Regions from separate parts of the Agarivorans litoreus genome, predicted to be linked through region 1. Evidence: predicted binding sites of a transcription regulator. Region 1 holds the regulator's gene; each other region holds the start of a gene.

The links. The regulator NrdR, encoded in region 1, represses ribonucleotide reductase genes. The targets are predictions, from matches to a motif close to AAACACNANATNTNGTGTTT.
Region 2: nrdA (class 1a ribonucleoside-diphosphate reductase subunit alpha) is a predicted target of NrdR. The motif match lies at 1,849-1,868, and genes of this name have one in related genera.
Region 3: nrdD (anaerobic ribonucleoside-triphosphate reductase) is a predicted target of NrdR. The motif match lies at 1,890-1,909, and genes of this name have one in related genera.

The regions. Positions count from the first base shown of each region.
Region 1 is NZ_BLPI01000001.1:935,073-938,282, reverse strand. Features, by position in the region: gene K5L93_RS04355 (ribbon-helix-helix domain-containing protein) at 1-164, opposite strand, end outside; gene K5L93_RS04350 (DJ-1/PfpI family protein) at 239-799, opposite strand; gene nrdR (transcriptional regulator NrdR) at 1,154-1,603, shown strand; gene ribD (bifunctional diaminohydroxyphosphoribosylaminopyrimidine deaminase/5-amino-6-(5-phosphoribosylamino)uracil reductase RibD) at 1,604-2,737, shown strand; gene K5L93_RS04335 (riboflavin synthase) at 2,737-3,210, shown strand, end outside.
Region 2 is NZ_BLPI01000001.1:3,781,349-3,784,558, forward strand. Features, by position in the region: gene nrdA (class 1a ribonucleoside-diphosphate reductase subunit alpha) at 1-1,787, opposite strand, end outside; gene K5L93_RS17405 (HAD family hydrolase) at 2,077-2,751, opposite strand; gene ubiG (bifunctional 2-polyprenyl-6-hydroxyphenol methylase/3-demethylubiquinol 3-O-methyltransferase UbiG) at 2,754-3,210, opposite strand, start outside.
Region 3 is NZ_BLPI01000001.1:24,568-27,777, reverse strand. Features, by position in the region: gene rsxC (electron transport complex subunit RsxC) at 1-551, opposite strand, end outside; gene rsxB (electron transport complex subunit RsxB) at 552-1,112, opposite strand; gene rsxA (electron transport complex subunit RsxA) at 1,122-1,700, opposite strand; gene nrdD (anaerobic ribonucleoside-triphosphate reductase) at 2,046-3,210, shown strand, end outside.

The DNA of each region.
Region 1 (3,210 bases):
GTTAAAAAGCCCGCCAAACTAAGGTTGGCCTCTTCGGCTATTTGCTCCAGTAGTTGCCAAAATATCGCTTCCAATCGAATACTGGTTACTACGCCATCTAAACGTACCGACCGAGATTTCAATTCAAACAATTCCGCTTCAGTGCCAGAATAGATTTCACACATAGGCAATCCCACCATGATCAAACCGAAGTCTAATCATGGTATACAAAATCAACTTTTGCCGTTTTACTTTAGTATTAAGCCAATAGTTTATTAAATTGCGCTAGCCATTGCGGGTGGGCAGGCCAAGCTGGCGCGGTGACCAAGTTCCCATCAGTAAGGGCTTGGTCAACGGCAATATCGGCATAGTCGCCGCCAGCGGCTGTCACTTCAGGCGCACAAGCCGGGTAGGCAGAAATGTGTCTGCCAGAGGCAATACCTGCCGCCGTTAATAGCTGTGCGCCATGGCATATTGCCGCTATCGGCTGTTGTTTAGCGGCAAAGGCTTGAATTATTTCTAATACCTTAGCATTTAAGCGTAAGTATTCCGGGGCACGTCCGCCGGGCAACAATAGCGCGTCAAACTCCTCGGTATCGATGTCAGCAAAATTGCCATTGAGGGTGAAGTTGTGCCCTGGTTTTTCGGTATAGGTTTGATCGCCTTCAAAGTCATGGATGGCGGTTTTAATTTGTTCGCCAGTGCGTTTCTCTGGGCAAGTTGCGATAACTTCGTGGCCTACCATTTGCAGCGCCTGAAATGGCACCATTAATTCGTAATCTTCAACAAAATCACCTGCAATAATCAGTATCTTCGCCATGATGCTTTCCTTAACAAGTTATTTACATTTATAGTGCAGCCTAACTTGTGCGGTAAGCTAAGCGGTAGTAATTGGTTACTACGCAAACGCAATTTGCTTAAATAACAAGCTTAACTTGAATCTAATCAGACTGTTAACAAGCTAAGGGCTAAACATTAAGTATTTGCTTCAGTGGTTAAACTGAGAGCTAATTCTCATTATTTCTTCCTTTACTAAGTTGGCACCATTCTCTATGGACAAGACCTTATCTAAATAAAGGAATTGTGGGCATTTTCGATAGTTACGCTTTAGCTAACCTGTACCTCTGACGGTTTAGCAGATAAAATTGCCGGATACTCGAATAAGGGATCGCCCATGCATTGTCCATTTTGTTCTGCTCATGAAACTAAGGTTATTGACTCGCGTTTGGTTGCCGATGGCCACCAAGTAAGAAGGCGTCGTGAATGCTTAGAGTGCCATGAGCGCTTCACCTCTTTTGAAGTAGCTGAGTTGGTGATGCCAAGAGTGATTAAAGGCAACGGCATTAGAGAACCCTTTAACGAAGAGAAAATGCGTGCTGGTATGATGCGCGCGCTGGAAAAACGCCCAGTAAGCGTTGACCAAGTAGAGCAAGCAGTTAACAAAATTAAGTCGCAGCTGCGGGCGACTGGCGAACGCGAAGTTGCTACTAAGTTCATCGGCAAGATTGTTATGGAACAGTTGATTGGCCTAGATAAAGTGGCCTACGTGCGTTTTGCTTCGGTTTATCACTCCTTTGAAGATATCAAAGAATTTAGTGACGAAATTGCTAAGTTGGAAAAGTAAGTGAGTTTTAGCGTTCAAGATTGCCAGTTCATGGCAAAGGCCATTGCTCTTGCCAAGCGCGGAAGATATACCACGGCACCCAATCCTAATGTGGGTTGTGTGTTGGTAAAAGACGGTCAGATTATTGGTGAAGGTTTTCACCGTAAAGCCGGCGAAGGGCACGCCGAAGTGAATGCCGCTGCAGATGCTAAGCAACGAGGCTTTAGCCTCTTAGGGGCGACTTGTTATGTCACCCTTGAGCCCTGCAGCCATGTAGGCAGAACGCCCGCTTGCGCCTCAATGTTAGTTGAGCAACAAGTGGCTGAAGTAGTGATTGCTATGGTTGACCCTAATCCACAGGTAGCTGGGCGCGGTATTAAGCACCTTGAAGAGGCTGGTATTAAGGTTCGTACTGGTCTAATGGAGCAGTCAGCGCGTGCGCTTAACCCCGGATTTTTGAGCCGCGTTGAGCGTAAACGTCCCTTTGTTCGCTTGAAACTTGCGGGTTCTATCGACGCTAAAACCGCTTTGGCCAATGGCGAAAGCAAGTGGATTACCTCGGCTCATTCTCGCAGCGACGTGCAACGAGAGCGTGCCGCTAGCCATGCTATTTTGTCCACCGCTACGACGGTTATTCGTGATAATGCCAGCCTAAACGTGAGATTTAATGAGCTAGGCAGCCTTGCAAAGCAACTTGATGAAACACTGCTGCGTCAGCCATTGCGGGTGATTATTGACCGCAAACAACGCCTCGCAGAAGCAGCTCAAGACCTTAATATTTTTAACAATAGTGAGTCTTTGTGGTTGGCTGGCCATCAATCACAAACGCAACTGCCAGCCGTAAAACAGCTGGTGATTGAAGACACGCCAAACTTTTTGCCGCAATTAATGCAGCAATTAGCTGAAGCGGAAGTCAATGACATCTGGGTTGAAGCTGGAGCCAAGCTAGCGGCTGCTCTAATTCAAGCCAACTTGGTTGATCAACTTATTTGTTACCAAGCCGGTTTATTGATGGGAGCCGATGCTCACAGTTTAGTGGGGCTAGAGGGCTATCAGTCGATGAGTGCGTTAAATTCTTGGCAATGCCTTGAAACTCGCCGAATTGGCCCCGACATTAAAACTATCTGGATCCCGCAAGCACAGGGCACACATTAATGTTTACTGGAATAATTGAAGCCCTAGGCAAGATTTCTCGCATTGAAAAACGCAGTGGTGACGTGCGATTAAACATCGCTAGCGCTGGTTTAGACATGTCGGATGTAAGGCTTGGCGATAGCATCGCGGTAAACGGTATATGTTTAACCGTGGTCGACTTTAGCAATGAGCACTTTTGCGCCGATGTATCTACTGAGACTTTAAGTTTAACTTCACTGGCTAAATGCAAACAAGGTGACAAGGTTAACCTTGAAAAAGCCATGCTTGCAACTAATCGCTTTGGTGGTCATATTGTCAGTGGTCATGTTGATGGCTTAGCAGAGGTAGTAAGCATTAGCCCCAGTGCGCGTGCGATTAATATTTGGCTAAAGGTTCCTAATGATCTGGCGCGCTACATAGCCCATAAAGGATCTGTAACCGTAGATGGCATTAGCTTAACGGTGAACGAAGTACAACAGCAACAGCTACGTTTA
Region 2 (3,210 bases), 2.8 Mb from region 1:
TGGAGCGGCTCGTCACTCAGTTTATCGAGAGACTTTTTGTAGGTATCAATGGGTAAGATACCTTGTGAATAGGTAGTCTCGTTAAACATTGGGCAAGCGCCTTGCTCTTTGGCTAAGCGCATAGAGGCCTTAAGCAACCAGTATTGAATCGCTTCAAAGGTGCGGTGAGTCAGGTTGTTGGCACTGCCATCGCTATACTTAGTGCCATTTTTAGCTAGGTAGTAGGCGTAGTTGATAACACCTATTCCTAAGGTACGACGACCATCAGAGCCTTTCTTAGCGGCTTTGATTGGGTAATCTTGATAATCTAGCAGGCTATCTAAAGCACGAACAGCAAGGTCAGACAGTTCTTCTAACTCATTTAAGTCTTCAATAGCGCCTAAGTTAAAGGCCGAAAGAGTACAAAGGGCAATTTCGCCATTTTCATCATGTACGTGTTGTAGCGGCTTAGTGGGTAAGGCAATTTCTAAACATAGGTTAGATTGGCGAACCGGTGCTTGTGCTGGGTCAAATGGACTGTGAGTATTACAGTGGTCTACGTTTTGAATGTAGATACGACCCGTTGAGGCGCGCTCTTGCATTAGCAACGAGAACAAATCAACAGCTTTTATTTGCTGTTTACGGATGCTTGGGTCTTGCTCGTATTTCACATACAAGCTTTCAAACTTGTCTTGGTCTTCAAAGAAGGCATCGTAAAGCCCAGGCGCATCGCTTGGCGAGAATAAGGTGATGTTTTCACCTTTAACCAAGCGTTGGTACATAAGCTTGTTAAGCTGCACACCGTAGTCCATGTGACGAACTCGGTTGTCGTCTACACCACGGTTGTTTTTGAGTACTAAAAGTGATTCTACTTCTAAGTGCCAAAACGGGTAGAAAATAGTGGCTGCACCGCCGCGAACTCCGCCTTGAGAACAACATTTAACCGCAGTTTGGAAATACTTATAAAACGGAATACAACCAGTGTGGAAGGCTTCACCACCGCGAATTTCACTGCCTAGGGCGCGAATACGGCCAGCGTTAATACCAATGCCGGCACGTTGAGAAACGTAAGTTACGATTGAAGAAGCTGTGGCGTTAATTGATTCTAAGCTGTCGCCACACTCAATCAATACACAAGAGCTGAACTGGCGAGTTGGGGTTCGTACGCCCGACATGATTGGCGTAGGTAACGAGATTTTAAATTTAGACGTCGCATCGTAGAAGCGACGGATGTAGTCAAGGCGCACCGATTTGTCGTAGTGAGCAAATAAACATGCTGCTACCAAAATATACAAGAACTGGGCACTCTCGAAAATCTCACCAGTCACGCGGTTTTGTACTAGGTATTTACCTTCAAGTTGCTTAACTGCGCCGTAAGAGAAGTCCATATCACGCCAATGGTCGATAAAGTCGTCCATTTGGGCAAATTCTTCTGGGCTGTAGTCTTTAAGCAAATGCATGTCGTAGCGGCCAGCTTCACACTGTTTTACTACGTGGTCGTATAGTTTTGGCGGCTCAAATTGACCATAGGCTTTTTTGCGTAAATGGAATACTGCTAAGCGGGCTGCCAAAAATTGGTAATCCGGCGTTTCTTGAGAGATTAAATCTGCCGCAGCCTTAATAATGGTTTCATGAATGTCTTTAGTGGCCATGCCATCGTAGAACTGGATATGAGACTTAAGTTCTACCTGCGATACCGAGACATTTTTAAGGCCTTTGGCGGCCCAAGTTATCACTCGGTGAATCTTGTCTAAGTTGATCGCTTCTTGTTTACCGCTGCGTTTGGTTATCAGAAGATCTTTATTCATGAAGGGGTGGCCCTGTTATCCTAATTTCGCTACTGCTTATCTAGTAGTGCTATTTTTCCTTAGCCACTAGATATAGTGTTTTCAAATTTTATCGATACAAGATAATGAGGTTTTGGCTTTTTCGCAAGTCTTGGAAAAGTTGAAGATATTGTGTATAACTTGCAAATAACTTCAGTATGTTAGTATTCACTAACTAGCTGTATCTACAAGCTGACTAGCTTGCATTAATGCAAGTTTTTTTTCGCTAAATTTTACTTTAAAAATTTATTTTTATAAAACTTGAACTTGCTTACAAATCATCCAGCCAGTCGCTTATTGTTTGTTCGAGATGCTCACTTTTTTGGCAGTGTAAATCGGCCGCCCATTGCTCAAACTGATCCTGCTCAGACAGATAACCCCAAAGGGCTAGTAGGGTAGTCATATTGGTGTTATTGCCTGCTTGAATATCGCGCTCTGCATCGCCTACATATAAACAACGATCAGGCTTAATATTAATGGTGTCGCAAGCTAGTAACATGGGCGCAGGATCGGGTTTACGTTGTGGCAGTGTATCACCGCCAATTAGTACCGCCGACTGCTCAAACTCGGGAAAAAAGCGAAGTAACTGCTTACTTAAGCCTTCTGGCTTATTAGTAATAATCCCCCAAGGGATGTCGTTTTGGTTAAGCCATTGTAATGCTTGTTTAATACCGGGGAAAAAATCGGTGCCTTGGCAGATGTTCTGCTGGTAGTAATCTAGCAGCTGCTGGCGCAGTTCTGCTTGTGGCTGTTGTTCCCAACTACTGCCAAAACCTGCTTTTAGCAGACCGATAGCACCGTGAGAGCTAAGCTGGCGCGCTTGGGCTAAGCTGAGTGGCTTTAGTTGGTGTTGCTCAAGCACACTATTCGCTGCTGCACCCAAATCCGGTGCGGTATCAAGTAAGGTACCATCAAGGTCAAATAACACCGCTGCTTGCTTGTTCATTATTACTCCGGCTTGGCTAATTGCACCATATAGTTAACATCTACGTTTCGGCTTAAGCGAAAGCTTTCAATTATAGGGGTAAATTGAACACCACTAATGGCTTCGCTACGTAAGTTGCTTTGGTCGGCCCAAGCTAGTAGCTCGGAAGGGCGAATGAACTTGTCATGTTGATGAGTGCCATCAGGTACAATTTTTAATAACTTTTCTGCAGCCAGAATCATATAAAGGTAGGCTTTTGGCGTTCGGTTAATGGTAGAGACAAATACTTTGCCACCCGGTTTTACCATGCTGGCACAAGCAGCAATTACTGAACCTGGGTCCGGTACGTGCTCTATCATCTCCATGCAGGTTACTACATCGTAGTGCGCTTGATGTGACTCGGCATGCGCTTCTGCGGTGGTTTGTAAGTAGTTAAGTTGGCTACCGGTTTCTAAAGCATGTAGCTTGGCGACTTCAATT
Region 3 (3,210 bases), 910 kb from region 1:
CAATCGTCAGCTGAAATATAGGGCTCGCATTCGGCGCCGTTTATAATCAGCACGTCTAAAGGCTTATGCGGGGTGATCTTTAAAGCAGTAGGGAAGCCAGCGCCCCCCATACCGGATATCCCGGATAAATGAACGCGTTGGCAAATCGTTTCAGGGTTTAATTCTTCATCGGATAAGGGCTGAGGCCACTGCGCGTCTTGTTGCTCTTTGTCTACGCGAATAACGACACTTAATTCAGGAATGGCTGAAGCATGCGCAGAAACTCTTGGTTCAATCGCGATGATTTCACCGGAAAGGGAAGCATGAACGGGAGGCGCTTGAAAGAACTGAGATTCGGTTAAGGCTTGTCCGCGTAATACTTTATCACCTACTTTTACGAGTAGTTTGCCCGCGCTGCCAATATGCTGTTGCACAGGTATGCTTAACTCGTTAGGCAAGTCAATTTTTTCAGGCTTACCACAGTTGATATCCTGCTTATTGGTTTCTGGGTGAACCCCACCTTGATAATTCCAGATGAAACCTTGTTTAATTTTGTCTAACCACGCCACCATCTATTTTTGTTCCTCGATGATTGCGACATCAATTTGATTCAATTTCCAATCCCAGTTTTTAGTGGTAGTTGGTATCGGGCGCATTTCAATACAATCAGTTGGGCAGGGGGCCACACAAAGCTCGCATCCGGTACACTCTTTAGTAATAACGGTATGCATATGTTTATTTGCACCCATAATGGCATCCACAGGACAAGCTTGAATGCATTTAGTACAACCGATACACGCATCTTCTACGATATAGGCCACTTTCTTTCGGTCATCTTCTTTTACGGCTGACTCATCAAGAGGGATCGCTTCAACCCCAAGTAACTCAGCAAGCTTTACTACTGTCTCTTCACCACCCGGTGGGCACTTGTTTATGGCTTCGCCGTTGGCGATGGCTTCCGCATAAGGGCGACAGCCAGGATGTCCACATTGTCCGCACTGTGTTTGAGGTAGTAGTGCTTCCACTTGATCGGCAATTGGGTTGCCTTCAACTTTATATTTAATAGCGGCATAACCCAGTATTCCGCCAAATACCAAGGCTAGGAGGGTGATGGCAATAAGTGCTTCTAACATCTAAACATACTACTTAATTAATCCAGTAAAACCGACAAAGGCTAAAGACATTAGCCCCGCTGTGATCATGGCGATCGCTGCGCCCTTAAATGGCAGTGGGATATCCGCTACCACTAGACGTTCACGCATTGCTGAGAACAAAATTAACACTAGTGAGAAACCCGCTGCTGCACCAAAACCATAGATAATTGATTCAAATAGATCATGCTGCTCATTAATGTTTAGTAGCGCCACCCCTAATACTGCACAGTTAGAGGTGATAAGCGGTAGGTAAATGCCTAATACACGGTGTAGTGCAGGGCTGGCTTTTTGCACAAACATCTCGGTAAATTGTACTACTACGGCAATCACTAGAATAAAACTCATGGTACGCAGGTACACAATATCTAGTGGCAATAAGATATATTGCTCAACAAGATAGGAACACATAGATGCTAGTGTAAGAACAAAGGTCGTTGCTAATGCCATGCCTATAGCAGTTTCAACTTTGCTAGACACACCCATAAATGGGCATAAGCCCAAGAACTTAACTAGCACAAAATTGTTAACCAGTACGGTACTGATTAATAACAATAAATATTCAGTCATTAAAATTAGAAGCAGCGAAACGAGCCGCTATTATCCTTGTTTGTGATGCGTATAACAACCGTGAGTTCAATGTGGGAAAGGCACTAAAAATTTGCTGTGAGTTGTGGGTCATTTTTACACGATCAAATTTACTTTTTACGCTTCGGTTGATCTCGATCATTTGTATTTGCTTTATCCTTAAAATCTCTCGACTACTATATCTAGTGGGAACTAAAATCCTTAACCACAATATATGGATAACCATCACATTGGATGCTTTTTTGAGCGTTTCTTTGTTAGAAGCCTTTAGTGGCGCGGGTTCCACAGTTTTTTATTTAATGAGTGAGTGAAATTGGAGCGTAAATCGTGAAAACAGTCGTGATAAAACGAGACGGAAGCCGTGTACCTTACGACGCAAAGCGGATTGTTGATGCAGTGCTAAAAGCAGCTGAAGCTTTAGGTGTTAAGGACAACCTAGTTGCATTACAAATTGCCCAACAAGTAACAGAGCAGTTTTTGAACTTACCTGAAGTAGATATCAACGATATTCAGTCATCTGTTGAAAACTACTTAATGGAAAGTGATAACAAGACTTTAGCACGTGCTTACATTGAATATCGACACGACCGCGACGTTGCTCGTGAAAAGCGCAGCGTGTTAAATGCTGAGATCCGTGGTTTGGTTGAACAAAGCAACGCAGCGTTACTAAACGAAAATGCGAATAAAGATAGCAAGGTTATTCCAACTCAACGCGATCTGTTAGCTGGCATTGTTGCAAAACACTATGCTAAAACGCATTTACTTCCGCGAGATGTAGTTAAAGCCCACGAAACTGGCGAAATTCACTTTCACGATTTAGATTACGCACCGTTTTTCCCAATGTTTAACTGCATGCTTATCGACTTAGAAGGTATGTTAACCGGTGGATTTAAGATGGGTAACGCTGAAATTGAAACCCCAAAATCAATTTCAACAGCAACTGCAGTTACCGCCCAAATCATCGCTCAGGTTGCCAGCCATATTTATGGTGGCACGACGATTAATCGTATCGACGAGATTTTGTCTCCTTACGTCACTAAAAGCCATGAAAAGCACTTAGCTACTGCTAAAAAATGGCAAATAGCCGACGCCGAAGCTTACGCTAAAGCGCAAACTGAAAAAGAGTGTCATGATGCGTTCCAGTCTTTAGAGTATGAAGTAAATACCCTACACACTGCGAATGGGCAAACCCCATTTGTTACCTTTGGTTTTGGCTTAGGCTCTTGCTGGGCCTCGCGATTAATTCAGCGTTCAATCCTAGAGAACCGTATTGCCGGGTTAGGTAAAAATGCCAAAACAGCAGTATTTCCAAAGCTGGTATTTGCTATTAAAGATGGTTTAAACCATAAAAAAGAAGATCCAAGTTACGATATTAAGCAGTTAGCTTTAGAGTGTGCATCAAAACGTATGTACCCAGATATTCTAAACTACGACAAAGTTGTCGAAGTAACGGGCTCATTTAAAACACCTATGGGTTGTCGTAGTTTCTTAG